Regions from separate parts of the Paenibacillus sp. N3/727 genome, predicted to be linked through region 1. Evidence: riboswitches for the same ligand, from Rfam matches in the RefSeq annotation. Region 1 holds a riboswitch; the other holds the start of a gene.
The links. A riboswitch is a leader RNA that binds a small molecule or an ion and turns the genes downstream of it on or off. The one in region 1 is predicted to bind glycine.
Positions count from the first base shown of each region.

Region 2: another riboswitch for glycine. It lies ahead of gcvT (glycine cleavage system aminomethyltransferase GcvT); the one in region 1 lies ahead of MNQ98_RS09920 (alanine/glycine:cation symporter family protein).

Region 1 is NZ_CP093336.1:2,236,004-2,252,434, forward strand. It holds gene MNQ98_RS09850 (superoxide dismutase) at 1-140, opposite strand, end outside; gene MNQ98_RS09855 (helix-turn-helix transcriptional regulator) at 347-988, opposite strand; gene MNQ98_RS09860 (HesB/IscA family protein) at 1,161-1,517, shown strand; gene MNQ98_RS09865 (HesB/YadR/YfhF family protein) at 1,612-1,887, shown strand; gene MNQ98_RS09870 (FAD-binding oxidoreductase) at 2,107-3,471, opposite strand; gene MNQ98_RS09875 (NAD(P)/FAD-dependent oxidoreductase) at 3,913-4,959, shown strand; gene MNQ98_RS09880 (MarR family winged helix-turn-helix transcriptional regulator) at 5,080-5,505, shown strand; gene MNQ98_RS09885 (MFS transporter) at 5,584-6,999, shown strand; gene MNQ98_RS09890 (histidine phosphatase family protein) at 7,300-7,839, shown strand; gene MNQ98_RS09895 (alpha/beta hydrolase family protein) at 7,937-9,001, shown strand; gene csaA (chaperone CsaA) at 9,287-9,616, shown strand; gene MNQ98_RS09905 (DMP19 family protein) at 9,712-10,275, shown strand; gene MNQ98_RS09910 (class I SAM-dependent methyltransferase) at 10,367-11,017, shown strand; gene MNQ98_RS09915 (GNAT family N-acetyltransferase) at 11,043-11,591, shown strand; glycine riboswitch at 11,779-11,878, shown strand; gene MNQ98_RS09920 (alanine/glycine:cation symporter family protein) at 12,030-13,373, shown strand; gene MNQ98_RS09925 (hypothetical protein) at 13,597-13,833, shown strand; partial or broken gene tnpA (IS200/IS605 family transposase) at 13,908-14,195, shown strand; gene tnpB (IS200/IS605 family element RNA-guided endonuclease TnpB) at 14,205-15,293, shown strand; gene MNQ98_RS09940 (hypothetical protein) at 15,577-16,062, shown strand; gene fosB (metallothiol transferase FosB) at 16,112-16,431, shown strand, end outside.
Region 2 is NZ_CP093336.1:3,870,229-3,886,659, reverse strand. It holds gene cyoA (ubiquinol oxidase subunit II) at 109-1,023, shown strand; gene MNQ98_RS17730 (cbb3-type cytochrome c oxidase subunit I) at 1,060-3,042, shown strand; gene cyoC (cytochrome o ubiquinol oxidase subunit III) at 3,042-3,641, shown strand; gene cyoD (cytochrome o ubiquinol oxidase subunit IV) at 3,643-3,969, shown strand; gene cyoE (heme o synthase) at 3,981-4,844, shown strand; gene MNQ98_RS17710 (c-type cytochrome) at 4,892-5,230, shown strand; gene MNQ98_RS17705 (SCO family protein) at 5,244-5,819, shown strand; gene pdxR (MocR-like pyridoxine biosynthesis transcription factor PdxR) at 5,898-7,343, opposite strand; gene MNQ98_RS17695 (carbon-nitrogen hydrolase family protein) at 7,591-8,538, shown strand; gene MNQ98_RS17690 (RrF2 family transcriptional regulator) at 8,634-9,089, shown strand; gene MNQ98_RS17685 (nitroreductase family protein) at 9,218-9,856, shown strand; gene gcvPB (aminomethyl-transferring glycine dehydrogenase subunit GcvPB) at 10,397-11,854, opposite strand; gene gcvPA (aminomethyl-transferring glycine dehydrogenase subunit GcvPA) at 11,851-13,200, opposite strand; gene gcvT (glycine cleavage system aminomethyltransferase GcvT) at 13,200-14,306, opposite strand; glycine riboswitch at 14,409-14,520, opposite strand; glycine riboswitch at 14,524-14,621, opposite strand; glycine riboswitch at 14,793-14,908, shown strand; gene gcvH (glycine cleavage system protein GcvH) at 15,074-15,463, shown strand; gene MNQ98_RS17660 (DUF4253 domain-containing protein) at 15,712-16,431, shown strand, end outside.

The sequences.
Region 1 (16,431 bases):
GGATATTTGTCCAGCGCCGTATTCAAGTTTGTTATGTAGGTGTGGTGGTGGCGGCCATGATGAATGAGCATCGTTTGCTCATCAATGTACGGCTCCAGCGCGTTTACAGGGTAAGACAATGCCGGTAAGTGGTGTGCCATATTCAAAATTCCTCCTTCACAAAGTTAGATGCTGCAGATTTAAGTGTAGTCAATATTTGATATATAATCAACATATAATTATATAAAGTATAAAATATGTTCGATCCGTCCGATGATATGGTAGATACGAGGAAAGGGATCGACACCGTATCGTTGGCCGATCTGGTCTTGATCGGGACTCAAATCAAAAAAAATAAACCTCCAATCTAGGATTGGAGGTTTCGTCGCCGTATTCGATATACGCATTTTTTATCGCCCTTGGTTAGGCATTCTGGACGAGTAATATCCGCATCCAGCAAAGATTCGAACAACCGCAATTCACATTGGCAGGCATGGTTGTATTGATGGGCGATTTGGGAGATCGGACAGTTGTGCTCGATAAAAACATATTCGTCATCGCTTGTTTTCTTCAATTCAACCATGTAGCCATTTTCGTTCTGAATATTGGCAAGTTCAGATATTTTGTCTTGAAAATCTTTGTCTTCCATTAAACCGGTATACTTTTTGTATAACGTTTCCTTACGTCGTTCAAACAATCTCTCGACCATATTTTCGCCCGATTCCTTCACCAGCTCGTCGAGCAAGTCGAGGGCAACGGCGTGATATTTATTCGGAAACAGCACATTGGCGCGTTCTGTTAAATGGTATGTGGCAGTTGGTCTTCCCATCGGCTGCCGAATAATTCTCGATTCAATGAATCCGTCGCGTTCCAGTGCGTCGATATGGCGGCGGACGGCCATGGACGTAATGTTCAGGCGATCCGTAAGTTCTTTAGCGCTAAGCTCGTCATTTGTTTTTAGCAGATGTAATATCGTTTCACGAGTCGATAAATCGGCTTTAGGTTGCAAAGGAATCACCACCTTGATTAGAACTTCATTTTGCGGACAAAACAAAAAGATATTTTATCTATAAAAAGTATTGTAACACAATATAACGGGTTGACAAGTACGACTGCATTCATCATAATTTATATACATAATAGTATATAATATATAAATAAATGAAATGAGGGAGTAACCCATGATTCATATTAGCGAAGTAGCAACAGACAAGATCGTCGACATGTTAAAGGACATCGGCGGGGATCAATATTTTTTGCGTCTTGGCGTAAGCGAAGACGGTTGCAGCGGTTTGTCGTACAGTATCAGCTTTGACGATTCGCTGGAAGAGGGAGATCAGGTCATTGGATGGGGGGGATTTCAGGTTGCTATCGATTATGCTAGCGAACAGTTCCTTGAAGGTGTACAAATCGATTACAAGGAAACGGGCATGACCGGAGGTTTTACGATCGACAACCCCAATGCCAAATTTACATGCGGCTGTGGAGCCAGCTTTCGGACTGCCACTTACCGGGGTAAAGCGAAAAAATGCGATTGATTGTCCAGAAAAAGATGGTTGAAAATGACCTTTGTAATTATGTCTGCGTGTTATAGAGAAAAAGTGGAAGATAGGGATCGAGGAGGAATACATATTGAAGATTATCGTTACGGATGCAGCAGTGGATTGCTTCCAGAAGGACTGGGATTATCGTATAGGAGACTATATACGTATATATGTCCGGTATAGTGGCGGCGGGGAAGATGCATTCGCATTTGGCATTACGAGAGACGAGCCACGTTATCCCGCAATATCGAATGTTAATGGCGGTATTACATTTTTTATCGAAGAAAATGATTTATGGTATTTGGATGACCGCGATCTGACAATCGATTGCTTCCATGAGGATATTGTATTTGTCCGTGGGTAAGCTGTCTGAGCTTCATCCAAGAAGGAATCGCAAAGGAAATAAACGACTTAATGGAAGTATAAAAGAACAGCGATCTTTCGAAAATGAAAATATCCCTTTTGCGGTGAAGCCATTGTTGTACATCATGCAATTGGCCATCATGAAGGAAAAGGAATAAATGCATCTTATACAAAACACTCCACCTCAATTCTGAAGTGGAGTGTTTGACGTGAAGCTGCGCTAAACTTGCGGTTCAATATTATGATTATGCCGGAACAGGTTGGTTGGGTCGTATTTCTGCTTGAGGGTCGCCAATTTTTTGTAATTGTCCCCGTATGTATCTTTGGTAATTTGGCGATCGGCCTGAACGGTATTCAGATAGGACGTGCTGCGAAGTGAATATGGCAGCATCGCCTCATAAACGGAATCAATCCATTCCCTGCACTGCTTCGCTTCTTCCATTGGAAAATCGATGTCGAACAAGAGAAGGAATGATGCATCCCGAACGGCAAACGCCGTTGCGTCTGGAGACACGCGATTCATTCGGCCGTGGCATTCCCAGAATTGAACCAATACGGACGGTCTTGGTAATTGCTCCAATTTACCCAGCAGGGCGTCAATCGTTTCATCGTTTAACTCTTTAACAAACAGCGATGACCCATAAACAGGGACATCCTTTGGAGCCACCTGGTCAAATCTCGATTGCAGCTCCGTATATCGGACGATACCTGTGTTATCCGAGATCGGTTGAGCCAATTCGCGCAGTGGTTGAACGGCTTTTTCTCCATCGGCTTTATCACCTGAGTACAAACCGGCTATAATAATGACTCGTTTATTGTGCAACGACTCGGGTACACCCGGAACGGCAGGCATTTGAACGGTCATCATATTAAACGACACTTCGTCGGGAGCTGTTCGTAAAAAAGCTTGCGCATTATGCAAAACTTGTTTTGCATCCTTGTAATCGTACATGACGTCAACTGCCAGAACTTCAGGTCCAATCGGATACAATTGAAATTCAAATGAGGTGACAACACCGAAGTTGCCTCCGCCACCACGTATAGCCCAATACAGATCGGGATGTTCCTGTTCGCTGACCTGAATCGTTTCGCCTTCGGCCGTAACGATATGGGCCGATACGATATTGTCGCTCGTTAGGCCGTATTTACCTCTTAAGTAACCGATCCCGCCGCATAAAGCGAGCCCGGCGATGCCTGTTTCCGTAACGGTTCCCGTTGGCGTCGCCAAGCCGAACTTTTGCGTTTCCGCATCAACTTCGCCCAGCGTTGCTCCGGCTTCTACAATCGCGATGTGTCGCTTTGTATCGACGGTCACCTTGCGCATATCGGATAAATCTATCATGATGCCGTGATCGCATACCGCCGTTCCGGCCACGTGATGACCGCCGCCACGGATCGATACCGTGAAGCCTTTTTCTTTAGCAAATTTTACGGCAGCGACAACATCGGAAACGGATTTGCAAACCAAAATCGCCGCCGGATGTTTATCTACGGAGGTGTTCCAAACCTTTCTTCTTTCGTTGTAGCCTTCCTCGCCCGGTACAATGAGACGTCCGTTCACATTAGCCTTTAATTGCTCGAACAATTGAGATCCCTCCTGGTATTGTGGATTGTCCACCACTCTTTTCAGACTCGATCGTTATCGTCGTAGATGGAACTGTGTTCATTGTAGGTTACATAACATACATAGTCAATATAAATATATATTATGTATCGGATGTATTTTCAATACTATGCCACTTAATAGTTGAGGACTTCTCAAGCAGTGCCGCAGCGATCGAACTACTGGCGACGAACGTTGTACCTGCTATATGACGAGAGACTGCCCGGATCAGAGGCATCATAATCCAATGCGGTTGGGATGTATACCAGATGAATAAAGATGTATATTGACAAATCAGAATGCTGGCACCATACTTATTAATCATATTTATATATAAAGTTTAAAAATATGATTAATAAGTTACTGGCACGTGCAATTCTTGCTGCATGTCCGGGACGATTCCGATGAGGTGAAGGTGAGATAATGACAGAGAACCTGGAGTTATATGATGTTACTATTTTGGGAGGTGGCCCTGCGGGGATGTACACTGCTTTCTACAGCGGGGTACGTGAATTAAAGACGAAGGTGATCGACGCCCAGCACCAATTGGGAGGCACACTGTTGTATTATTTAGACAAGATGGTGTGGGATGTAGGTGGAATACCACCAATAACAGGTAAACAGCTGACTGAGCATTTGATCCAGCAGGTGAATACATTTGAACCGACCATTGTGTTGGGGCAAGAAATTGACGATTTGGAGCGAAGGGATGACAGTACTTTTGTACTTACCTCCACAGCCGGAGATCGGCATTGGACGCGAACTATTATTATGGCGATTGGCTTTGGCGGATTGCGCAAGTCGGTTAAGATCGAGATCGACGGGGCAGAACGCTACGAAAATACGAATTTATATTATTCGGTACATAATCTGGAAGACTTTCGGGGCAAGCGGGTATTGATCTCCGGAGGCGGTGATTCGGCTGTTGATTGGGCGAATGAGTTGGAACCGATTGCGGCGAGTGTGACGTTGGTTCATCGGCGTGACCAATTCAAGGGGCTTGAGCGAAGCGTATCAAACATGAAAGCTTCTTCCGTGTCGATTCGGACGCCTTATCGGGTGGAGGGGTTTCATAGTGAAGACGGAGTGTCGATTCAGCAGGTCAATATATGCCATGCAGAATCGGGGGAGAGTGAGCAGCTGCATGTGGATGCGGTGATTGTATGTCATGGGGTGACATATGAGTATGGACGGATTCGGGAATGGGGACTCGGCATTGGCAAATGGAATCTTGACGTAACCGATAAAATGGAAACGGCGATTCCCGGCATTTTCGCTGTGGGCGATTTCGTTCATTATGGGAGCAAAGTCATGCTTATTGCCGGGGCGTTCAATGATGCAGTGCTGGCCCTAAACAGTGCGAAGCTGTATATCGAGCCAAATGCGGAGAAGATGGCCAGAATATCGTCCGAAAACACCCGATTCAATGAATTAAACCGGCAGTTAGGCGTAGTTGACGATGACGAGTAAAAAGGGAACTAAGCCATCCCTTTAATACCACTGGCGCCTGCGAGCATTGACACGTTGCAAGGGATGGAATTATAATGGTCGTAGCAACTATCATCATGTCAATTATCATGGAGGCTTCCATTGGAATTAGAAAAATATATAGGCGTTATTGTACACCGGGCTGATCTGAAGTTGAATAACTATTATCAAAAAGTAGTTAACCCCTTTGATATTACAGTCGACCAATGGGAAATACTGGTCATCCTTTGGGAAAGGGAGGGAATTACTCAAAAAGAGCTTGCCGAAAGATTGTACAAGGATCAGACGAACATTGCCCGTATGCTGTTCAAGCTGGAGAAGAAAGGTTTTATTTATCGTGTGACGCATGAGACGGATCGGAGATCTCTACGCGTATATTTGACCGATAAAGGACAAGAGATTAAAGACGAAATTCTTGCTCCTTCGATTGAAGCGTACAAAAAAACGATTGAAGGATTAACAGAAGAAGAAGTTGAGACTTTCCGGAGGATACTTTCTGTCATGTACGACAATGTTAAAGATCTCTAGAGGAGGTCAGGGAATATAGTTGTCATGACCATTATGATCAAAGCTAGTATATAATAAGAAGTTGTGGAGAGTGATACGATGGAAACAAATCATACTAAAGCCGGAATTTTTGACGTTCCGTACCGAGCGTTGACAATTGGTATTATTCTTGCCGTAACAACTGTAGCATTTGAAGGGCTGGCCATTACGACGATTGCTCCTAATGTGGCGCAGCATTTGAACGGTCTGCATTTATATGGATGGATATTCAGCTCTTTTTTATTGTCGCAAATCGTTGGTTCCATGATCATCGGACAGCAGATTAACAAACTAGGCGTGTATACCTCATTTATCGTATCAATTCTCATCTTTGTGATCGGTATAACGGTTGCGGGGACTTCCGTGAATATGCCCATGTTAATCGCAGGGAGAGCGTTTCAAGGTTTTGGCGCTGGCGCTATTATAACCTGTGTTTACTACAGCATTACATTAAGTTATCCCGACGCGCTCAGAACGAAAATACTTGCTGCATTTTCAAGCGCTTATATTATGCCGGCATTAATCGGTCCTTATTTGGCAGGACTTCTGGCGGAATTTTTCTCGTGGAGAGTTGTATTCTGGTTTGTTCTTCCGTTGATCGCTTTAGCCGTCATGCTGACTCTTCCTTCATTCCGTAAGCTTCAGCTTCAGGCAAGCGTGAATAACACAACGATTAAAAAAGGCTTTTCCAAAGAAGTGTATGCGATTATATTAACTGTCGGTACGGGATTGCTGCTAACCGGGTTAGGTTGGATATCCGAATGGAAAGGAATTGTGCTGACGATTGCAGGAGTTCTCATCATGATTAAACCTTTGCGCAAGTTATTGCCAGAAGGTAGCTTTACTGTTAAAAAGGGTTTGCCGGCAACTATCGTTACAAGAGGGTTATATGTTGCGTGCTACATTGCTACGGAAAGCTACGTTGTGTTGGCGCTAACCGAAGTGAAGGGGTTTTCTGCAGATCTTGCAGGGTTGATTGTTGCTGCTGGTGCATTAAGCTGGTCCACCGCAGCTTGGCTGCAATCCCGGTTTGATGAAAGAGACGGCGGCACAGGCAGGAGAAAACGAGTAATTACCGGTATCGGTATCATGATCGTTGGAATCGCGTTAGTTATCGCTTCAATCAGGCTTCCAGACGGCGGACTCGTATATGCTTTGATTTCGCAGCTATTCACAGGATTCGGCATCGGCCTGGCCAATCCGACAACAGGCGCAATCGCACTGCAGCATGCCCGGGCAGGCGAAGAAGGGGAAGTTTCCGCCGTTATTCAATTCATTGATGCATTTAGTCCGGGACTAAGCATCGGGATCGGCGGAGCTTTAATAGCGATCAGCGAAACGTTTAAGTGGGGCATTTTTACGGGGGTTATGCTGGCATTGTCGATTCAACTGCTTTTTATCATCATAAGTTTTGTCATTTCCTTCCGCATACAAAAAGAAAAGCCTGCTAAACAGTCTTCGTTTCCATTGACGTAATGGGTCTGTAGAATCGTTATTGATAGGAAGAAGGCCATAGAAGATCTGAAAGAAGTCGAATTGTTGGAAGACTTTTGTTAGAACCCATTGTTAAATAAATGGGTTCTTTTTCTGCGTTTTAGTTCAATACGAGTCAACTAGCTTTATTGAAGAAAACCTCGTCAAAACTAGCACTAACGTGCAAAAAATTTATAAACTTTAATTATTAATACTGATATCTTAAAATTAGCGTAATTGTAAAAATGGATATAAAGATAAGTGTGGGATTGAATTGGAGCCTTAAACGAAGGAGAGATTTCAATGAAAAATATCTTTCTAGTTAGACATTGCAAGGCTAAAGGGCAAGAGCCAACAGCCGAATTAACGATTGAAGGCGTAGAGCAATCCCATCAACTTGCCGGTCTTTTGCAGAGTAAAGGTATTGATTTAATCATAACGAGCCCTTATAAACGAGCTATTGAATCTATATTACCATTATGCAATAAATTGGACCTGAGATATACGGTCGATAATAGACTTGAAGAACGAGTTTTAAGTTCGAAGAATCTGGATAACTGGATGGAACTCTTAAAGGAAACATATGAGAACCTAGAAATAGTTTATGAAGGAGGAGAATCATCCAGAGAAGCAATGAATAGAGGAATGGAAGTAATTAACGAAATTATGAACGGACCATACCAAAATGTAGTGGTAGTAACTCATGGTGCATTAATGTCTTTGATATTAAAGTATTTTAATAATTCTATAGGATATGAAGAATGGAGTAAATTAACAAACCCTGATATTTATCTAATAAGTAATGAAAACAAGGAATATGAAGTGGGTCGAATTTGGATGTAGACTTAGTAAGCAGCAGCAAATAACATGTATTCACACTGCATCACTGTCGCTGAAGGAAGTTATCAGAAAAACGGATTTTAAAAGAAAGGTGAGAAGTATGAATGTAGGACGAATTGTACATGTATTTAATGATAACTCTAGGAAAGAACCTTTTTCTAATCATGAGACTCGGACAATTGTAGTCAGTATTTTTTATCCTGCTGAAGTTGAAAACGCATATAATAATGAAACAAATTATGTGGAGTTATTTGAGCCATGTACAGAGAATGCACTCAGCGTTCTAAAAGACATGGGAGTCGACATTGACTATTTTAGAAGTATTAAAACACAAATACATAACAATGCTAAACCGAATCTAACTTTAAATAACTATCCAGTTGTTCTATATGCCCCGGCTTTTGGGGTTGTTAGGGATATGTACACCTATCACATACAACAATTGGTGGATTACGGGTTTATCGTAGTATCTATTGGTTCAACATATGAATCAATCTTTTCAATTTTTCCTGAGGGGCGTTTTGTTAAACAAGCGGAAAAAATATCGCAGATTAATGGTACAGATTTTCAATTTTGGAGAGAACTATTGGAGACAAGAATTGAAGATATTTTGTACGTGATGAATCACTTTGAGGAATTACAGTCTCAATTATCATCCAAACCATTTGATTTTGGAAACATTGGAATCGTGGGGCATTCGCTAGGTGGTGCTGCTGCTTTTGAAGCAGCTAGAAGAGGCACTAGAATCAAAGCAGGTGTAATGTTGGATGCTAGCTTCCACCTTTTGAACTTAAATGAGAATGTAAAGATAAATACACCTTTCTTAATTATGAGACAAGAAAAGTGTACGCATGATGAATTACGCAATGAATTTTCTGAAGGTATTATTACCCCCTTTGTTGATGGATTTGAAAGGCTTTATACTCTTTTGTCAGGCTATAAATCATTCGTTAAAGTTCAAGGAGCGCACCATATGACATTTAGTGATGTACCGATGCATTATAAAGAAGAGAAAATATCTGAGAAACATAAGACCATTAGCAATTATGCAACTAGTTTCTTAAGTGAGTTTATCCAAAACAAGACAGAGACTTATCAAAGTTTACTAGGTAGCATGCAATTTAATAAAATCGTTGAGATTAATAAAAAAGGAGAACCTATTTGATAGTGAACAGGAAGACGACATTACCTGTTTACATCGTATTCGCACTGCAATACTAACACTTCTGGGTTTGCCAGAGACATTTTGATGAAGCGGTAATTGTTAAGGCGGAGGTGTTTAAGAGCATGTTGAAGGCATCTCAAGATAGCACATAATCATATAACAACGATTTTTCGCTGCGATCTGAAATTCCTTGATCTACCTGAGGATCTTCGAGAAAAGGATTACCATTAACTATCAATTGTGATATCGTGAAATTAGTATAACTGTAAAATGGAGGCAGCAACCATGGTGACAATTGAGGATTTTATGAAATTAGATATACGTGTCGGTACTGTTATTAAAGCAGAGCCGTTCCCAGAAGCTCGAAAACCTGCAATAAAATTAGAAATCGATTTTGGTGAGATGGGGATTAAATGCTCTTCTGCTCAAATTACACAAAGATATGAACCAGAACAACTAATTGGACGTCAAGTAATCGCTGTAATGAATTTTCCTGTTAGACGTATCGCCGGTTTTAAATCGGAGGTGTTGGTCATCGGCGGTGTTCCTGCAGAGGGTGATGTGGTACTCCTAAAACCAGATGAACCTGTTAAAAACGGTACACCTATTGCATAAGACATTAGTGAATATTTAGTTTGGGCCAAGTGTTCGTAACACTTGGTCTTTATTACATAATTGTAAACGAGTTGATTTAATGGAACAAATGAATAATGAGAATCTTACATCATGGATTAATAAAATGGCAGGGTCAGCTGAGCAGGTCAGTTCGGTTTGTACAGGCTCACTTCTTAGTTAAAGCAAGCTTGTTAGAACAAGTGAGTGATTCAAAAAGATACAAAGGAGAGATTAAAATAATATTTTCAAAAGACTATATCTTTCAAAGATATGATACAGATAGAGAAAAGATTTCTGAGATGTTGATTGCCATGAGCAGAAATAATCGAACTTTTGAATCACTGAATGAAAGCGAGAGGACGCTCTCATTAGCTTGCAGGCTTGATGGAGAAGTTGGTAATGGTGGATTGTCACAGTACTTTTTAAATAGTGAAGGTGTATACATTGAAGAGACAATTAAATGTTTACAATCTCTTAATGCACATGAACATAGAAAAATATTTGATCAAGCTAGTACGGTATATTTATCAAATGAGGATGAAGAAACGAAATATAAATATTGGTCAGATTTAACTGAGCAGTATGATCGGATTGATTATAATTTAATATACAAGTTATTGATTGAATTTGTAAGAAACCATTGGAACGATTTTGAATAGTGATTTTTATGAAGAGGGAACATTTCAGCTCGGAATACAAGTGCTCAATCATGTGAAGTTAATAAAAATACGAAATTAGGAGGGGAGTTCAGTGCCAAGTCATGATGAAATATATAAGGATCTATCTTTTTCATATGAGGATATGGTTAGTCGGCAGCCTGATTTAACGGAGTATATTAAAGAAATTAGGTCATATAAAGGACTGGATGTTTTAGATCTGGGGGCCGGATCAGGAAGGCTTTCAAGCTTTATAGCCCTGGAAGCTAACTCACTAGTTTGTACAGATATCTCTGAATCCATGTTAGAGCTTTTAGACAAAAAATTAATTACTAATAGCTTGTCTCGTAATTGGACAACCGTTGTAGCAGATCATCGAAAGCTTCCAATCGACGATGCATCAATTGATTTCATTGTATCTGGTTGGAGCATTAGTTACTTAACTAACACGGGCAATATTGATTGGAAAGAGAACCTAGAGTTAATCGTTTCTGAACTTATGCGTGTCTTGAAACCTGCAGGGACACCCAATCCACCTAAGTTTTTAACAGAATATTATTCGCTTCTTGAGAGCAAATATGGTTTTTCACATCGCTGGATAAGGACAGATTATCAATTTGCAAATACAACAGAAGCTAAAGAAAATATGGAGTTTTTCTTTGGCTCGGATATTTCAAGAAAGATCGATGAAAACCAGTGGTCAACCGTACCTGAATGTGCAGGAATATGGTGGAAGCATGTGTGAACGTTGATCAGCCAGGGAGGATTATATGAAAATCTCAATTAGTTTGACTGACCAGTCTACAAAATTTATTGTAAACAACTTGTACCCGCTATACTTACATGATTTATCTGAAATATGGGAATGGAAACCGAATATATATGGTGTATATGAAGATGATGATACATTGACGTTGAATGAGCAAAACAAAGTTTTCGATGTCTGGTGGGAGAATCCATCTGTACTATTCCCGTATTTAGTTAGAGTAGATGATATCCCGGCAGGATTTGCGTTTGTAGCAACTCCGCCTTATACGCCTCATGGCAGTGAATTTTACATGAATGAGTTTTTTATGTTGAGGCCATTCCGTGGGAAAGGTATTGCTGAAGCTGCAGCGGTACAAGTATTTAATCGACATAAAGGGTCTTGGGAACTGCAAACCAACCCGACAGAAACCAATAAGAGAGCTCAATCATTTTGGAGAAAAACAATTCAGAATTATACTTCTGAATCACACCAAGAGGAGTTTGCCAATACAGAGAATGACGGATTCAAGATCATTTTTAAATTTAATAATAGTCAATTTATAGACACGTAGATATTAATATAAAGGTGTATTGCCATAGAGAACATCCTTGCGGAATCGCAGATGGTTCTCTATAATAGATAAACAACTTCATAACTGGATGAAGTTTACGGGAGACAGGCAACGGCTTGGCCGAAGGGGCAAAACTCTCAGGCGTTTGCATCATTCTCAAAGGATTGAAGCAAACAGGACCGTAGACGGACAGAACTCTGGAGAGACTCCACTGATGTGGGGCACCGAAGGGGCAAGACGTGTCAATACACGTTAAAACTCTCAGGTAAAAGGACAGGGATTGCAGATGTTATGCAACATTATTCGAATTTGTGATTATAATCACTTATCGTTTTATTTGCTTTTCTGCAAAAATGTCCCCAGAGTCAAATCTATCGATTTGACTCTTTTTTCGTGTCGTGAGACACATCGATATCGATACTGAAGAGGGGAAGAGGAATGTACATGTTAGAACAATGGTTAGACAGTGTGAATCATTTTGTATGGGGGCTGCCGCTTCTTGTATTGTTGGTGGGGACGGGGATATTTTTCACATTCCGCCTCGGTTTGCTACAAGTTTTTCGTCTGCCGCTGGCACTCAAGCTCATATTCACCGCAAAAAATGAAGGGCAAGGAGACGTAACTAGCTTTGGCGCGCTTGCTACCGCCCTGGCTGCCACCATTGGAACGGGGAACATTGTCGGTGTAGCGACGGCTATTCAAATGGGCGGCCCGGGAGCGCTGTTCTGGATGTGGATGGCTGCTTTTTTTGGCATGGCAACCAAATACGCCGAAGGTGTGCTGGCCGTAAAGTACCGGAAGATAGACGAGAATGGGCAAGTATCGGGTGGGCCGATGTATTATATTGAACAAGGCTTGGGTGTAAGATATAAACCGCTGGCTGTGTTTTTCGCTGTGAGTGGGGTATTGGTCGCATTTTTCGGGATTGGCACCTTCCCGCAAGTCAATGCCATTGTAACGTCTACGCAGTCAAGTTTGGGTATTCCAGTCGCTGCAACTGCAGCAGTAGTGACCGCTTTGACGGCATTGGTGACCGTTGGAGGGCTCAAGAATATTACAAGGGTGACCACGAAAGTTGTGCCCATCATGGCCATTGTCTATGTGGTAACAAGCTGCATCGTGCTTATTGCTTTCGCTGACAAGATTCCATACGCTCTGTCGCTCGTATTTCAGAGCGCGTTCAATCCGACTGCGGCAGGCGGCGGATTTCTCGGCGCTACTATTATGCTGGCTATTCGCAACGGCATTGCAAGAGGTGTATTTTCAAATGAATCCGGACTTGGCAGCGCGCCGATTGCGGCCGCTGCGGCCAAGGTGAAATGGCCTGCGGAGCAGGGGCTTGTGTCGATGACGGGCACTTTTATAGATACGATTATTATTTGCACACTGACCGGATTGACTCTGATTGTAACCGGTGCATGGAATGGGGCTGCGGAAGGAGCGGAAATGACACAAGCGGCGTTTGATGCGGCAATACCCTTTGGTTCCTTAATTCTTATGTTTTGCCTCATTTTATTTGCGTTTACGACGATTCTAGGCTGGAATTATTACGGCGAACGCTGCATCGTATACTTATTTGGCGTTAAATCAATCCTGCCTTACCGCATCGTGTTTATCGTTCTGGTCGGAGCGGGCGCGTTTATCAAGCTACAAGCGATCTGGCTGCTCGCGGATATTGTGAATGGACTGATGGCATTGCCGAACCTAGTTGCCCTGCTTGGTTTGTCTGGGGTGGTTGTGACTGAAACGCGTCTTTATCTACGGCATATGAAACAGCAATAATATTTGCTGAGATCATGATGGATTTTTCAAAACGGTATAGTCGTTTATGTGAAGAGTGAACAAGATATTGCATTTCCGCTTTTGGGCTTACGCCCCTTGCTCAACAGATGTATAATCAAGGAAGATGATCCAGACAACATGCGACCTGACCTAAGATAGGAGATATCTAAGGGCGGGTCGTCTTTTTTTAAATGGTGTGTCGTCAATATAAAGGTGGAAAGCTATGAAGAAAAAGACAAGAAGAATGATTATAGATAAAAAAGAATATGTATATGTTTTGAATCAAAAATATAACGAAAAACGAAGCCATATCATGCTAAAGGTATCTCTAAAAGATAAGAAAAATCTAACATTAACATTCTTTTTTAGCACCTGGGATGATCCTGTTACTGGAAGTCCATTATTAGTAGGCGTTGATTTGAAAAATAATGAAACAAATATCGTAGAAACTTTTAATTAGGTTTCCGAAAAGAATTTTCACACTTCAAGGAATGTGTAAGGCGTAGCCCAGTGAGTAAGTGGGAGATGAATTTAGACATTTTTGTGAGAATAGGGCAGTCATACAATATTACGGTTGAAGTTTGGAATCACGATAAAGACCATATTCATGTGATGTTCAAAGCACATCCCAATAGTGAATTGTCAAAATTCCTAAATGCGTATAAAAGTGCTAGTTCTCGATTGATAAAACGTGACTTTCCCATTGTTCGCAAAAAGCTTTGGAAGGAGATGTTTTGGTCAAGAAGTTTCTGTTTGATTACAACAGGCGGCGCATCCATAGAAACGATTAAACAGTATATTGAAAACCAGGGCAGAAAGTAGGTGTAGGTAATGTTAAAAGCATACAAGTATCGTATTTATCCGAATGCGGAACAGCGGATATTTTTCGCAAAAACATTTGGCTGTGTACGCTTTGTGTATAACAAAATGCTTGCTGATCGAATCAATTCTTATCAAGAATTTCAAAAAAGCGTGGATAAGTCCATCAAGTATCCTACACCGGCACAATACAAAACAGAATTTCCATTTCTCAAAGAAGTGGATAGCCTTGCTTTAGCTAATGCACAAATGAATCTAAATAAGGCATACGCTAATTTCTTTCGAGATAAATCTGTGGGATTCCCAAAGTTCAAAAGCAAGAAAGACAACCATAAGAGCTACACGACTAACAACCAAAAGGGAACGGTGAGCATTGGCGGTGGATACTTGAAGATTCCAAAGCTCAAGACGCTAATTAAGATCAATCAACATCGTCAATTCCAAGGGTTGATTAAATCTGTTACCGTTTCTCAAACACCGAGCAATAAGTATTTCATCTCTATCTTGGTCGAGGAGAATGAACAATTGTTCCCTAGGCTAGACACTAGTGTAGGGATAGATGTTGGACTCAAGGACTTTGCCATTCTGTCGAACGGATCGAAATATGAGAATCCAAAGTGGTTTCGCAAAGTTGAACAGCGTTTAGCCTTCTTGCAACGATCGCTGTCTCGTAAAAAGAAAGGCTCAGCAAACCGCAACAAGATGAGGCTTAAGGTTGCCAAGCTTCATGAAAAGATCAATAATCAGCGAAATGACTATCTCCATAAGGTAAGCCATGAGATCACAAACGACAACCAAGTAATGGTGATCGAAGACTTGCGTGTGAGGAATATGCTACAAAACCGCAAATTATCTAAAGCGATCAGCGAGGTATCTTGGGTAAAGTTCAGAACGATGCTTGAGTACAAAGCTCAATGGAAAGGTCGTGACATCATCGTTGCGCCTAAGAATTATGCGAGTAGTCAGCTTTGTTCAAACTGCGGATACCAAAACAAAGAAGTCAAAAACGTAAACTTGCGTGAATGGGATTGTCCATCTTGTAACGCACATCACGACAGAGACTTCAATGCAAGTCTGAATCTGCTTAAACTAGCCAACTAATTGGCATTGATCTTCGGGGCAGGAACTGCCCTTAGAGCTTGGTGAATTCATTTGGCTAATAGAAGCAAATGTTACCCAAGAAGCTCCCACTTCAACGAGCGTCAGTGAGTAAGTGGTGAGTAGTTCACTTTACATCATCCAAAAATATACGGCTTAAAAAATGGATGGACTGGAGAAAACGTAATCGAATTTCAAAATGGACTAGAAATTATGAGCGAAATGGGCTATGACATTGCTTGGCTTATTAGCTGAGTACTAATTAAGAGAATTTGGTGGTGTTTCCATGAAGGTATGGATAAAACATCAAGATCCAAACAACAAGTACGGAGCTAAGTTTACTTTAGGCGATAGAGATACACTTTTGCCTGAGACTGCGATTATTTCAGTAACACGGGGAGAAAGATTCAATATTTTCAGAATTATCATAAATGGAATTGTTAATGAATTTGTAATGAAACAACTAACTAAGAATGAAAAATTATTATATGCCGAACTCTCAGGACAACTTCAGGGTGGAATTGGTCAAACCGTTACCGTGTGGAAAGATGGGAGCTCGATGAATAATTTTAGAACCAAAGGAGCGCATAAATTTGCAACCCAATTTTTTGCATGGGTTTTTTATGGAGGTAAGGTGCAAGCCTATTTCTTAACCTGGAAAATTTCAAATCAGATTCCTATGGATCATGAAATCGAAGAAACGATTAAGAAATATGGTAGACATTTTGATGGAGGAAAACTGATCAGACAAGCTCAAAAACCTCCAAAATAACAAATTAATCGAAGGGAATGATCGTGAATTAAAGTAGGAGGAACAAAAGATGAAAGTCAAAGCAATTAATCATTTATGTTTTTCCGTTTCGAATTTAGAAACGTCCATTGATTTTTATACCCATGTGTTTGAAGCAAAGCTATTAGTAAAGGGAAGAAGGCTAGCTTATTTTGATTTAAACGGCTTATGGGTTGCCCTAAACCAAGAGGATATCGACCGGAGTCAGAATCAAAGGACATATACGCATATTGCCTTCACGATTGAAGAGAAAGACTTTGATCTATTATTAAATAGATTGAAAGATTTGCGTGTGGATATATTGCCAGGGAGAGATCGAGATGAAAAGGATAAAAAATCGATTTATTTCTT
Region 2 (16,431 bases), 1.6 Mb from region 1:
GAAAGTTGAACATGGCCTGTTCTTATTTATGAAAGAGCGGCTGGTGACACTCCACCTGTTCTCTTATACAGTAATTCAGGAATAGCAAGTGGAATGGAGCTGAAGGAAATGAAACGATCTAAAGCGCTGCGATACATGATGTTGTTTGTTATGTCGATCATGACGGTGCTAGCAACAACCGGATGTGCAGAAAAGATCATTGTATTGAATCCCAAGGGGCCTATTGCAGAGCAGCAGCGAGATTTGATGGTGATTACACTTTTGCTGTGCAGTATTGTAATTGTTCCTGTACTCATCCTTACTGCGTTTATTATCTGGCGATACCGTGACAAAAAGGGAAGAAAGGCGCGTTATACACCGAATTGGGAGCACAGCACCAAGCTGGAGCTCATTTGGTGGGGAATACCAATCGTTATTATTTTGGCGTTGGCCGTAATAACCGTAAAAGCTACATATGCATTGGAACCCTCAAAGCCGCTGGCTTCAGATAAGAAGCCTTTGACCGTACAGGTAACTTCCCTCAATTGGAAGTGGTTGTTCCAGTACCCTGAACAGGGGATTGCAACGATAAATGAGTTGAAAATTCCGGAGGACGTGCCGGTTCGGTTTGAAATCACCGCCGACTCTCCAATGAACTCGTTTTGGATTCCACAGCTTGGAGGACAAATGTATGCCATGTCCGGCATGGCGATGAAGCTTCATCTGCAAGCCGATGAGGTGGGGCATTACTGGGGGTCTGGGGCTAATTTCACCGGCACCGAATTTGCTCAGATGTATTTCGATGTAGAAGCGACCACTCAGGAACAATTCGATCAATGGGTGGATGATGTTAAAGCAGGGTCACCGAAGCTAACATTGGACGGATATAAACAGTTGGTTGAGCCCTCGACTTCAGAAGTTCAGACATTTTCCGAGTTTCCTGAAGGGTTGTTCGAGATGACCGTTACGAAATACGGAGCCTCTCACAACCATGGGTTGTCTTCGAAAGAGGCCCAAAAAATCAAGCCAGATGAAGCAAAGTAGGTATATTTGGATCATGAAGTAAGGAGAGATTTGTCCATGTGGGAGAAGGTAAAAGACTTCGCCTCCGAGTTTTTTGTAACGGGCGATCCGTTAATATACGGAGCCGATGTAACTATCGTACTAACCTTGATAGCAATCATATTCGGGTTAACTTATTTTAAGAAATGGAAATGGCTGTGGCGAGAATGGCTCACTACGGTTGACCATAAAAAGATCGGAATCCTGTATATTCTAGCTGCCTTTCTAATGTTGTTCCGTGGGGGAGTTGATGCTCTTCTCATGAGAGCACAACTGGCCATGCCGGGGGTCGATTTCCTGACACCGGATCACTATAATCAGATTTTTACAACGCATGGCGTCATTATGATTCTATTTATGGCCATGCCATTCATGTTCGGTTTGTTCAACATCATGGTACCGCTTCAAATTGGAGCAAGGGATGTTGCGTACCCATTTTTGAACTCGCTAAGCTTCTGGTTGTTCTTCTCAGGTGCGATGTTGTTTAACCTATCATTTGTAATCGGGGGCTCACCCGATGCGGGCTGGCTCGCGTATCCGCCTTATTCTGAGCTTCAATACAACCCTGGAGTTGGGCAGGATTTCTACATTTGGGGTATACAGATCTCAGGTATCGGTAGCTTGATGACCGGGATTAACTTTATTGTAACGATCCTGAAAATGCGGGCGCCAGGAATGAAGTTGATGAAAATGCCGATGTTTTCATGGTCGGTGTTATCCAGCTGTATTGCGATCATCTTTTCGTTTCCAATCTTGACAGCAACTCTGGCGCTGTTGTTCCTAGACCGTTATGCCGGCGCACATTTCTTCACCCTGGATGGCGGCGGAAACCCGATGATGTATATCAACTTGATCTGGATGTGGGGTCATCCTGAGGTTTACATTATTGTACTTCCCGCATTTGGTATCTTCTCTGAAATTGTGTCAACCTTTGCGAAGAAAAAACTGTTTGGATACAAATCCATGGTGTACGCCATGATGATCATCAGCGTATTGTCTTTCCTTGTTTGGGCGCACCATTTCTTTACGATGGGATCAGGAGCTGACGTAAATGCATTCTTTGCGTTAACGACCATGCTTATTGCCATACCAACTGGTGTCAAAGTGTTCAACTGGCTCTTCACCATGTTCAGAGGAAAAATCACGTTTGAAACTCCGATGTTGTGGACGATCGGATTTATCCCGTGCTTTATTGTCGGCGGGCTGACTGGAGTACTTCTGTCGGTTGCACCAGCTGACTTTCAATTCCACAACAGCTACTTCCTGATCGCTCACTTCCATCAGGTCATTATCGGTGGTGTAGTGTTCGGTTATTTTGCCGGGTTGTACTATTGGTGGCCCAAAATGTTCGGCTTTAAGCTGAATGAACGTATCGGAAAATGGGCGTTCTGGGTCTGGAACATCGGATTTTACTTCTGCTTCATGCCACAATATGTTCTCGGTCTCATGGGAATGACCCGCCGCGTCGTCACTTACACCTGGGACAAAGGCTGGTGGGAATTGAACGTCGTTTCAACGATTGGGGCAGTATTGATGGGGATTGCATTTCTGTTCCAGGTGTGGCAGATCGTTGATGGGTTCAAGCATCGCAAAAATAATCTGGATACAACAGGAGATCCGTGGAATGGACGCACACTGGAATGGTCCACCCCATCTCCGGCTCCGGTGTACAATTTCGCGGTCCTACCGCAAGTTACTCAGCAGGATGATTGGTGGGAGCGTAAGCAGCGCAAAGAACAGGGACAATCTGGACCTACTCCGGTTCAAAAATTGGAGCCCATTCATATGCCTAGAAACTCCGGTACTCCTATTATCATGTCGGCTTGCTGGTTCATAGCCGGTTTCGGATTTATATTCCATTGGGAGTGGTTTGTTATAGCTGGTTTGGGTGGAGTAGTCGCTTGTTTACTTTACCATTCCTTCAACTATGATACGGATTATTACATCCCTGTCGATGAAATTGAACGTACAGAAGCCGCCTTAAGGAAGGTGAATATTTAATGGCACAATCCCATTTGCAGGAGTCTCACCATGACCATCCGGATATGGAGGAGGTACGGACATTCGGTTTTTGGATCTATTTAATGACCGATGTTATTATTTTTGGAACTTTATTTGCAACGTATATCGTCCTTCAGCATAACACCGATGGAGGACCGGGAGCTGCCGATCTGTTCCAGATAAACGGTATTATCGCAAGTACTTTCATATTGCTTACGAGCAGTTATACATGTGGACTTGCCGTACTGGCTATGCATAAAAAGAAAGTAAAGGCTCTAATGGGCTGGCTAGGTGTTACTGCATTACTCGGTGCGATTTTCCTAAGTCTAGAAATTACTGAGTTTGTTCACTTGGTGGATCAAGGTGCTACGATTGGCACGAGTGCATTTTTATCAGCGTTCTTCACGCTGGTGGGTACTCACGGTATCCACGTATTGTTTGGATTAGTATGGATTGTCGCTTTAATCATTCAATTGTCAAGAAGAGGTATTACACCGGTGACAACGCGTAAAGTCAATATCATTAGTCTGTTCTGGCATTTCCTTGACGTTGTTTGGATATTTGTGTTCACGATTGTGTACTTGATGGGGGTGAGCTAACATGACGGATTCGAACTCGGCTCATGTACAGGAAGAGCATCATGGTTCCTTTAAATCGTATACGATCGGATTTATTTGCTCCATTATTTTAACGGTGATTCCGATTGCAGTGGTCTTGAATGAATGGCTTCAAGGAACAAGGTTAGCACTCGTGCTGATGATAGCCGCCGTATTGCAGCTGTTCGTTCAACTATTATTCTTCATGCATTTACGTGAGGAAAAGAACCCTCGCTATAATTTGATCTCCTTGATCCTCGGTCTGGTGATTCTGGTCGTTATTGTAGCAGGATCGATATGGATCATGCTTAACAACATGGTGGCGTTATGAAAAAAAAGAGTATGCTGGCGGACTGGCTGCACTTAACCAAGCCACGCATACTTCAGCTTAATCTCATTGCTACATTCGGAGGCTTCTGGCTGGCCTCTGAATGGGTAATAAATGAAAGCTTGTTGCTGTGGACACTGCTCGGTACGGTCCTCACCATGGCATCCGCCTGCGTCGTTAACAATGTGTGGGACTATAAGCTGGATCGCAAGATGAATCGAACGAAAGATAGGCCGCTGGCAGAAGGGCGATTAAAACTGGCATATGTAGTCTTGTACGCCTTTGTGCTCGGTATTGCCGGAGAAACGATATTGTTTTGGAAGGTTAATACGCTTTGTGGCTGGCTCGGGTTGCTCGGCATGTTCGTCTATATTGTTATTTATACGATGTGGCTGAAAAGAACATCGACCTGGAGCACGGCAGTTGGCGGTGTTTCGGGGGCGATGCCGCCCGTTATTGGATACTGTGCGATTACGAATCAACTGGATGCAGGGGCTTTTCTCTTATTCTTATTGTTGTTTTTATGGCAGCCTGCCCATTTCTGGTCACTTGCCATACGCCGTGTTGAAGAGTATAAAGCGGCTGGATATCCACTCTTGCCTGTGAAAAAAGGGATAAGACGCACGAATTTGCAGATGATTCCGTATGTCGTGCTTCTGGTTCCTACCGTTATTCTGATGTATGTATTACAATACTCAGGCGTCATTTTCCTTATCGTATCCTTGATTGGAAGTGTGCTGTGGTTGTGGCATACCGTACGCGGTATAACGAAATCTCAAAATGACCGATGGGCTAAAACGAATTTTTTTATTTCGGTCAATTATTTAATGATTGTGTTCGTCATCATGATCTTGGATACAGCAGGACGGTCATTTTGATACGCTAATGAAACCATTATGAATTTTACGGTTAGGGAGGGTAAGCAGTGACAAGAAAACGCGGCTTAATTATTGCCATATTAGCAGTACTTCTCCTAAGCGCCTGCAACCAGAAAGCGGTGGATGATTCAGCACTACGGGCAACGATTATGTCTCCCGAGGATGAAGAAGCTGTCGCATTGTATAAAAATCAATGTATCTCCTGCCATGCAGTAGATTTAAGTGGCAAAGTGGGGCCGGCCTTGCAAAATATCGGCTCAACAATGACGGAGGAAAAAATCAACGAAATTATTCGGGATGGCTCAAAAGGCATGCCTTCTTTTAAAAAGCTGTTAGAAGATAACGAGATTGAGATTTTAGCTGGGTGGTTGGCTAATATGAAATAAGGGGGAGTATGTTTTGAAAAAGCTTGCTATAGTTACTTTACTCATCATGATCCTTGGAGTGGCAACGGCATGTGGAAATTCCAAGCCAAACCAGTTTAGCATCCCAGTTGAACCATTTGAATATACGAACCAAGATGAGGAAACCGTATCGTTATCGGATCTAAGTGGTAAAGTATGGGTTGCGGACTTTGTCTTTACACATTGTATTACGGTGTGTCCAACAATGACAGCCAATATGGCGGAACTTCAGAAACGATTAAAAAAAGAAGGGGTAGAGGCTGAACTGATTTCATTCTCTGTTGATCCGAAGCGTGATGACCCTGCGGCATTAAAAAGCTATCTAGAGAAGTTTGATGCTGATTTTACGAACTGGCATGCTTTAACTGGTTACGAATACGAAGACATCAAATCGTTTGTTCTGAAATCTTTCAAGACGCCTCTTATCATGGATACTGCTTCAGATCAAGTAATACACGGCACTTCTTTTTACTTGGTTGATCAATCTGGAACGGTCGTCGCAAAGTATGATGGAACTACGGATACTCCATACGACAAAATTATAAAAGATGTGAAAGCTTTACAGAAGTAAAGGACGAGAAGAAGATATACAAAAAAGGTGCATGGTAAAGATTCTTTACGAACATTGAATCGTATCATGCACCTTTTTTTAATTTTCTTTATTAATGACTAAGCGAAGCGCTTCCGCAAATCTGGATATGCCAGTATGAATATCTTCAGTTCTTGCACGGGCATATGTAAGCCTAACGTAACTGGAATCCGATCCATATACACTTCCAGGTACGAAGATTACCCCTCTTTGAATAGCGGCATCCAGTAATTTGGTGTCACTCACCTCAGGTACAATTTTGCACCACAGATGCAGTCCTCCATCAGGAATATGATACTCAACAAGATCTGGCATCTCTTTTTGTATGGCCTCAATGATTAAATCCCGCTTGTAAAGAAGGGTTGACCGCAACCGATCTATATGAGGATCAAAAAACGGTGATTCCAGAAATGTAGCGGCAACCCTTTGCGGTACAACACTAAGCCCAAAATCCATTTGCTGTCTGGCATCAGCCAGTCGTTCGACAACGGAATGAGGAGCTACCATCCATCCAACACGCAAGCCGGATGCGGCAATTTTGGAAAAAGACCCGATATAAAGCACAGACCCGATCGCATCAGCCGATTTTAACGGTGAAGGGGGCGTACCTTTGTATGCAGTCAAGCTAAAAGGGTCATCCTCAACGATGGGTAGTCCGAGTTCGCTTGCAACATCAAGCAATTTTTTTCTTCTCTCTTCAGCAAGTAAAGTACCCGTTGGGTTCTGAAAGTTGGGATTAATAAACACCATTTTGATTTTATGTTTCTTGAATAGAGAACGAATGTCTTCAGGCTGCACACCCCGCTCATCGACGGGAAGCCTGAACAATCGAAGACCAGCAGACTGGAACATGGGCAATGAATAACAGTACGAAGGATCTTCAATGGCGACAGCGTCCCCTGGAGATAACAAACATTGGGTTATCAAGTATAAAGATTGCTGTGAACCGGATGTAATCAGTATTGACGATTCGGTCGTATGGATACCTCGATACTCTTTTAGAAACGATACCAGTGCCTGTCTCAAAGGCATATATCCTTGGGGGTTGTCATAACCCAAATACGACGTATTTTGTTTTTCGTTCATTATTGCATTAATCTCGTCAATGGGTGCCAAGTCTCCGGCGAGTTCACCACTGGCAAAATCTATGATGGATGGATCCTGCTCCAGTGCGACACGAATACGGCGCAAAAAGGGCAGGTTAGGCAAGAAATTACCACCTTCCGCATAACGATGCCAATTCGGTGTATGTTTGGGTGTTGCTCCCCATTTCGTTCTGCTGACCCGGGTACCGCTTCCAGATCGGCTTTCTATGATTCCAAGCGACCGAAGCTCTGCATATGCAAGCACAACGGTGCTGCGATTTACCCCCAGTTGGTCTGCTAATTTTCGTTCGGAAGGAAGCAAACTTCCAGGTGGAAACTCCCCGTAGGATATTCTTTGTTCGAGATCATCTGCGATTTGTTGATAAAGAGGCTGATTGCTTTTGCGATCAGGTTTCCACACATTTTTCATCCTTTCTGTCTGTATGTAGAATGAACAAGCACTGTGATTTTTATCATATCACTATTCGTTTTTTAGAAAAGTCTGAATTTTCATCATATATATGACAAAACTCTATCAATCTGTTGAACATGGATGGGAATATTGTCGAATAAATTGGATGGTTTAATTCATTCAATAATGGACGGTTTGAAATGAGGGTTTGTCATATATCATATACCATAATATCGTTCGAGAAGGGAAGGATGACATGAACAGTCAACATTTTCGCGTAGCCGTTGTACAGGACGCTCCCATTTTGTTTGACAAACAATCCGCCATGGACAAGATTGATGGTCATACTAGAGATGCTGCAGAGAAAGGAGCTGGCCTGGTTGTGTTTCCCGAAGTTTTTTTAGGAGGGTATCCTCGAGGCTTGAGCTTTGGAACCCGTGTCGGAAGCAGAAATGCTGATGGCAGAAAAGACTGGGAACGATATTGGGAAAGCGCAATCGATATTCCTGGAACGGAGACAGACACATTAGGGGAACTTGCTAAGGAAACGGGTGTTTATCTTGTCATCGGAGTAGTTGAAAGAGATCAGGAGTTCAGCAGAGGGACCTTATACAATTCCATGGTATACATCGGACCAGACGGGAAGGTTCTCGGTAAACACCGGAAGCTCGTACCTACGGGTTCGGAGCGCCTGTTGTGGGGACAAGGTGATGGAAGTACTCTTACGGTTATCGATACGCCGTTCGGAAGAATAGGCGGACTCATCTGTTGGGAAAATTATATGCCGCTTGCTCGGACGTCTATGTATGCACAAGGAATAGACATTTACATCGCTCCAACAGCAGATGCTCGTGATACATGGCAGGCAACACTGCGCCATATTGCCTGTGAAGGCCGCTGTTTCGTCATCTCCTGCAATCAGTATTCGACCAAAGACTCATATCCCGCTGATTTAGCTTGTTATGAAGATGTTGAACAAGATCCCGATATTTTAAGCAGAGGGGGAAGTGCTATTGTAAGTCCTCTTGGAGAATATGTCGTTGAACCGTTATATAATGAAAAAGGCATTCTGTTCGCAACGCTGGACCTTTCTCAAATCGTTCAAAGTCGTTATGATTTTGATGTAGTTGGTCACTATAGCCGTCCGGATGTATTTCAGTTAGTAGTTAACCGGAAAAAGCAGGATATTACACAATTCTTATAAATTGAATATTCAAACATTTTTGTTATCTTGCTGGAGTGTTAGGTTTTAAGTTACAATATTTTAATGAACTACGATAAAAGGGGAGGTACATCAAAGTGGATAAAGTATCATCTTCTAAGAAATCGGCCATGGCCTGCCCATCCACCCATAAAACTTTTAGCTTAGCACTCCAAGCACTTGTTGTCCTTGAGAAACACTCAGGCGGTAAATGTTCCAGCGGTGATATCGCAACTCATATGCATACCGATGCGACGCTAATCAGAAGAATTTTAAAGGCGTTGGCCTTAGAACAAATCATCGAATCCCGTGAAGGAAGAGACGGGGGTTACCGTTTAGTTAAGGGTGCAGATAGCATAACGCTTGCTGATATTTATTCGGCGCTCCAGATCCACAACACCATCGCCGACAGCATGTTGGGCGCTGCAAGAGACAACTGCTTAGGTGGGCAGATGAAAAACGCTTTTTCTGATATTTTATCTGAGATTGAGGAAAGCACACTAAATGTACTGAAATCCTATACTATCGCTGACATCGTCGAAAGAACGATGTAACGATGTAACGATGTTGTGTATTGACAAACGAAATATATTTGCATTATACTGTGCAATTATCGGCACAGTATAATCGTGATTTAAACTGTGCATTAATTTGCACAATAATTTTTAAGGAGTGTTCAACCATGTCAACTTTGACACAAAAAGATTTTCTTAGCGTTGTAAGAGAGCGCCATTCTGTACGGCAGTATGATCCATCGGTAAAAATATCGCGGGAAGAGATGCAGGAAATGCTGACGGAAGCCACATCTGCACCGTCCTCAAGCAATCTTCAGCCTTGGCGTTTTCTCGTCATTGATGATCAGGCCTTGAAAGAAAAGCTATATCCAATTGCCAATAACCAGGCACAAGTATTAGATGCATCCGCGGTCATCGCTGTATTAGGTGATATGGAGTGGTATGACAAAGCAGAAGATATTTATACACAATCGCAGGAAGCGGGATATATGACAGAGGAAGTTAAACAAAAAATGATCGCAACTGCGAATCAAGTGTATCGCCATTTGGATGATTCCAAAAAGAGAAGCATTGTCGATATCGATGCAGGTCTAATCTCCATGCAGCTTATGTTAATCGCTCGCGAAAAAGGTTACGATACCGTACCTATGGGAGGATTTAACCGTGATAAATTTAAAGAAGCGTTTAACCTTCCTTCCAACTATGAGAGCATTATGCTGATTGCGATTGGTAAAGCGGCTCAGCCTGCACGCCAAACCGTAAGACTTCCTTTGAATCAGGTGGCTTTTTGGAATGAAATAAACTAACATTTGGTGAATCTATTATCCTGTAGACCGGGTTTCAATCAACGATAACCTCATCAAGCAGAACATGTTGGAGCCTAAAACTAAGCAGGTCACCCAAAGGATGAATCCTCGGGCGACCTGCTTTTACTTTTATCTGTATAATATCTGTTTTATTAGGCTCTTCACTAAAGTTAGTGTTTGAAGATTATTTAATGGAATGGGTTGCAATGATGAAGTTACGGTTATGTCTAACGTCTTAAAGGCCTGCTAGAATGATCAAACATGAAGTGATGAGTAATGTTGTATGTTATACAACATTGGACGAACAGAATGCTTGAACCTACTTATATTGTTGTAAATCCTACAACAATTCCTCTTGGAACGAGTTAAATCTATCCCTATTGTTGTATTACATGCAACAATTGGTCGTTCGTCGTTACGTCACCATATATGGCTGCACTTTATACCACACTAACTGAATCTTGTTGGATTATATGAGTAGACCAGCGCGCGGTTTGGCGTTGCATAACGGCGGTCGCATAGCCCATTGCTCAACCTTCACTAACCGCAAGTACAATTCAAGACCGGCTTACGTGCAGCTGTAGTCTCATCAAGACGTTTCACAACCGTTGTGTAAGGTGCATTGATGACTAGCTCCGGATTTGTTTCAGCTTCCTGTGCGATTTGAATCATTACATCGATAAAACCGTCCAGCGTTTCTTTACTTTCGGTTTCAGTCGGCTCGATCATGATACACTCCTCGACATTCAGCGGGAAGTAAATGGTTGGCGGATGATATCCGAAATCGAGTAATCGTTTCGCAACGTCGAGTGTTCGTACGCCGTATTCCTTCAGCTTTTTACCGGATAATACGAATTCGTGCTTGCATAGACCGGGATAAGCGACTTCGTAATAAGGCGCCAGCCTATGCATCATATAGTTGGCGTTCAAGACCGCAAGCTCCGAAACCCGGCGAAGACCATCCGGCCCGTAACTACGGATGTACGTATAGGCACGTACCAGAATGCCGAAGTTACCGTAAAAAGCTTTCACACGGCCAATCGACTGCGGACGATCGTAATCCCAGTAAAATGTTCCGTCCTGACGTTTGGAAACAATCGGTTTGGGAAGGAAGGGGATCAACTTATCTTTCACCCCGACGGGACCAGCTCCTGGACCACCGCCGCCATGCGGTGTGCTCATCGTCTTGTGCAGATTGAGGTGGACAACGTCAAAGCCCATGTCTCCCGGGCGGGTAATTCCCATGATCGCATTGGAATTCGCTCCGTCATAATAGAGAAGGCCGCCTGCTTCATGTACGATCTCAGCAATTTCCACGATTTGTTCTTCAAACAGACCAAGAGTACTCGGGTTCGTCAGCATCAATGCTGCTGTGTCGCTTCCAACAACAGCTCTGAGAGCATCAAGATCGACCATACCGCGCTCATTGGATTGAATTGTAATCGTATCATATCCTGCCACTGTAGCACTGGCCGGGTTCGTTCCGTGTGAGGAGTCAGGCACGATCACTTTGGTCCGCTGCTCACCGCGGCTCTCGTGATATGCGCGAATCAGCATCAGTCCAGTCCATTCACCGTGAGCGCCAGCCGCTGGCTGCAATGTCACTTGATCCATCCCGGTCAAAGCGGCGAGATCGTCTTGAAGCGTATAGAGCATTTCCAGGGCTCCCTGAATGCTTTCCTCGGGTTGATAAGGATGAATCTTGGCAAATCCGGGAAAGCGGGCCACATCCTCGTTGATTTTTGGGTTGTATTTCATCGTGCAGGAACCAAGCGGATAGAAGCCGTTATCAATGCCGAAGTTACGACGTGACAACTCCGTGTAATGGCGAATGACATCCACTTCGTACACCTCTGGCAGTTCCGCCAGTTTGGAACGCAGCATGCTTTCTGGAATCCATTCTGATACGTCCGTTTCCGGTACGTCACAATCAGGTAAGGAATAGGCCACTCGGCCCGGTTTACTTAGTTCGAAGATCAGCGCTTTTTCCGGTTTCATACGATTGCCTCCAATTCTCCGATGAATCGCTCAATTTCTTCTTTAGTTCGCCGTTCCGTAACGGCGATGAGCATGCGACCCTGCAGCTCCGGATAGGCTAGCCCAAGATCGTAGCCGCCGATGTAACCTGCCTTGAGGAGTTTCGCATTAACTTCTTTTAAATCAACCCCATCTGGCAATTTCACGACAAATTCATTAAAGAATGGCGAAGCGAATTCTATATCTAGGGAGCCTTTCGTGATGCATTCGGAGGCGTAATGCGATTTACGGACATTAAGCAATGCGACCTCCTGCATACCCATCTTTCCAAGGGTAGACATATACACAGAGGCGCAAAGTGCCAATAATGCCTGGTTGGAACAAATGTTCGATGTCGCTTTTTCGCGCCTGATATGCTGCTCACGGGCTTGCAGCGTAAGAACGAAGCCGCGCTTGCCGTCCCGATCCACGGTCTGCCCGACAATCCGGCCTGGAATACGGCGCATCAAGGGATCGGATACCGCGAAGAAACCACAGGTAGGACCGCCAAGCGAAGCTGGTATACCTAGGGGCTGGGCATCGCCGACAACGATGTCTGCACCAAGTTCTCCAGGTGATTCGAGCAAGCCAAGGGAAAGCGGGTTCACACTAAGCACGAGCAGTGATTTTTGGGCATGAACTAGCGGTTCGATAGCTTTTACGTCCTCAATGCATCCGAAGAAGTTCGGAGATTGGATAAGGACTGCAGCCGTATCATCTGTAATAGCAGACGCCAAAGCATCGGTGTCAGTAACGCCGTCTTTGAAACCTACTTCCACAACTTCAAGGCCAAGGCCGTGAGCAGAAGTAAGGACTATTTCCCGAGCTTCCGGATGAACCGTACGGGAAATGACAATCTTCTTGCGCTTCGTAGCGCCTGACGCAAGTGCCGCCGCTTCTGCAAGAGCAGTGGAGCCGTCATACATACTGGCATTGGCTACCTTCATCCCGGTCAGCTCACAGATATAAGATTGAAATTCAAAGATCGCTTGCAGCTCACCCTGACTGACCTCCGCCTGGTAAGGTGTATACGCTGTGTAAAATTCGGATCGTGAAATGACATGATTAAGTACAACAGGAATATGATGATCATACAACCCTGCACCTAGAAAGCTGGTGTAACGTTCAAAATCAGCATTGCGAGCGGCAAGTCCGTTCATATACTTTAGAAGTTCAGGTTCACTTAGTCTTTCGGACATCGGCAGAACTCCGTCGTAACGCACCTCAGCAGGAATATCTGCAAATAGATCCTCAATGGATTCCGCGCCAACGGTGGCAAGCATTTCCGATTGATCCTGCTCAGTCATCGGCAAATAACGATGCTTCATCATAAGGTTTCTCCTTTTTTATAAAATGGCGTCTTTACAACCACCGCTTTCAGTCGTTTGCCGCGAATTTCAATCGAAACCTCAGTTCCTACTGCGGCAAATCTGCTGTCGATCAGCGCAAGTCCGAGATTTCGCTTCGACGTTGGTGACTGTGTACCGCTAGTGATTTCACCGATTAGAGAATTGTCCACATACACCGGGTAATGAGAGCGGGGGATCCCGCGATCAATCAGTTCAACGCCAACGAGCTTGCGCTGTACACCTTCGTTCTTTTGTAGAGCTAATGCATCCCGTCCAATAAAGTTGCCTTTGTCCAGCTTTACGAAGTATCCAAGACCTGCTTCAAGCGGAGAAATGGTGTCTGACAGTTCTTGGCCGTACAGCGCGAGCTTAGCTTCGAATCGAAGAGTATCACGCGCGCCAAGCCCTGCCGGAATCAAACCGTTCGGCTCGCCAGCAGCGAGTAGTTCTTTCCATATGACCGAAGCAGATTCAGCTGGGCAATATATTTCGAAGCCGTCCTCGCCGGTGTAACCGGTACGGGAGAGGAGAACGGAGGTACCGCATACATCCGCGTTTTGAATAAAATGAAAGGAAGGCAGCGTATGAACAGGTTCATCGCTCACCTTAGATAAAATAGCTGCGGCTTCAGGACCCTGCAGGGCAATGAGAGCTGTTTCAGCAGAGATGTTCTGAAGGTCTACACCTTCGATGATATGGTCCTTTAACCACTGTAAATCCTTGTCAATGTTAGATGCATTCACAACTAGCATAAATTGATTATCTGAGAGCTTGTAGACTAGCAGATCGTCCACGGTGCCGCCGTTATCATTGCACATGGGAGCATATTGGGCCTGACCGACAGACAACCGCGAAACATCATTAGTAACCATTTGCTGCAAAAAAACCTCGGCGTTTGGCCCGGTTACCAGAAATTCACCCATATGGGAAACGTCGAACAGACCGGCTTGTCGGCGTACAGCTTCGTGTTCTCGAACAATTCCGTGAAACTGTACAGGCAGCTCCCAGCCTCCAAAATCGATGCAGCGGACGGATGGGAAATCCGAGTAAAGCGGGTAAAGCGGCGTTCGTTGCAATGAACTCATTTTGAGCACCTCTTTAGCATGAAATTGGGACTACACAAAAAAAGACAGGCAAAAGGAATAACATACGCGCAAAGCAAGCTTTGCCGTATCATTGTCCTTCTGCTCTGTCCTTTGTACCTGAGAGTTACCTCTACACAAATTATGTAAGCAAGATATGAAGCGCGTGTGAGTTTCCCCTTTGGTGATCCTAAATGTATCAGGATTCTCTCCAGAGGTGCGTCCAGTAAAAGTCCTTTTGCCTGAGAGATTCACCGTTGTTTCGGTTTACTCCTTCGGCGTTACCCGTTAGTCGGTAATCTCTCCCAATACCTTCATCCGCTTATTCAGCTCTATTATGCTTTTTGTTCTTCACATCATTATAACCGTCGGTCTCTGTAACGTGTCAACCTTTAGTTCGTCAAAAAAATATTATTTTTGTCAGCTATATTGACATGATCTGCTAAGTGCTTTATCCTGTGGAAGAAATCAACCAAATTACATATGTGGATGACGATGGACGGGAGAGACCGCAGCGCCAATAAAGGCGGCGGCACCGAAGGAGCAATTCGTTACACCTGCCGGTTAACGAGTAATCTCTCAGGTAAAAGTACCGCTATCTGACGCAACTCTGGAGAGAGCGTAAGCCGCCAAAGGGGAAACGAAGGGCCGTCTAGAAACGGTCATTCATAAACTCTCAGGTACCGAGGACAGAGAAGAGGCGAGAGTCTTTTCCTGTCCTTTTTTATTTTGTTTGAATCCATTTCATATTAAGAAAAGAGGAAATTCAAATGAGTGAAATCAGAGAGCAATTGGTGTACAGTGAAGATCATGAATGGGCGTTGAAGGTGGAAGGCAACATCGTACGTATTGGAATTACCGATCATGCACAATGCCAACTGGGTGATATTGTTTTTGTGGAGCTGCCGGAGGCTGGATCAGACGTATCTGCAGGGGATAGCATAGGATCAATTGAATCTGTAAAGACGGTATCAGAGCTTTATTGTCCGGTATCCGGTAAAATAACCAAGTTGAATGGAGATCTTGAGGCGCAGCCGGAGCTGGTGAACAGTGAACCGTACGAAGGCGGTTGGATTGTTGAGATCGAAGTTGAGGGCGATCTGGAGGAAGCGCTTGCTAAACTGCTTACTGCGGAAGCATATCGGGCTAAGGTGGATTAATTTAATTTTTGAAATTTTAAAAATTTAGATATATTATGAAAAGAGCTCGTTATTGAGCGTTGTCCACGATGAAGATCGTGGACTTTTTCTCGAAGAAACGCTTTTCGTCCTTAAGTAGGATGACACCAAAGGCGTTTCTTTTTGCTGGGTGGATGATACAATTTTTTGAACTGGTAGATGACCCATGCTAGAATTAACAAATGATGGATGAGTGAGTTGATAGATTCCTTTATTAAAGAGGTGCAAATATGATAGAAGAGTTATCTGATTATCTTCAGGAATGTGAGATTGAAGTTGTAGCGGTTGAAAACGTATCGCTCCCTGCCACAAAAGAAGGGAAGCACAGTATTTTTGTCCTGCCTGGGTACAATTTAGTAGAGATGATGGAAGATACATTGGATGAAGAGGAATCACCCTCTGAGTATGTTCGCCATCAGCTTGAGGAAGTACATAGCTTAAGTGTAGAGGATGTTTGGCGGCAGATTGTAAAGTCTCAACTTGAGTATTCAGATTTATCTTCGGAACAGAAAAATCTGGAAGGGAAGGATTTTGAAGAGATTTATCATTCGTATTCTTTGTTATGGGATGGGCATGATCTTTTGAGTGAAGAGCAATGTGAAACCGAGACAGAGCCATTTCATGTCACCGTAGAATGGTTGGAGGAAAACATAGAAGAAGATGAAGAGCTTATTGTTTTGATATTGCCGCAGGAATCCGGATATGAAGCACCGTTGTGGATTCCAATGGGAGGATTTAATGAATGTCCTTTCCCAGTACATCAGTCGGTTGTTATAAAGCACTGGCAGGAGGAACATGGCATTAAACTTCTCGCTGTTTCGGACGATATATGGGTTATGCAAACGGGAAAACCTCCGCAGACATTTGAGGAAGCATTAAAGCTGGCGAAAGAACACTTTATTTTTTGTTCATACGTGTTGGAAGGTCATGATAGCTTAGGAGATTACGCG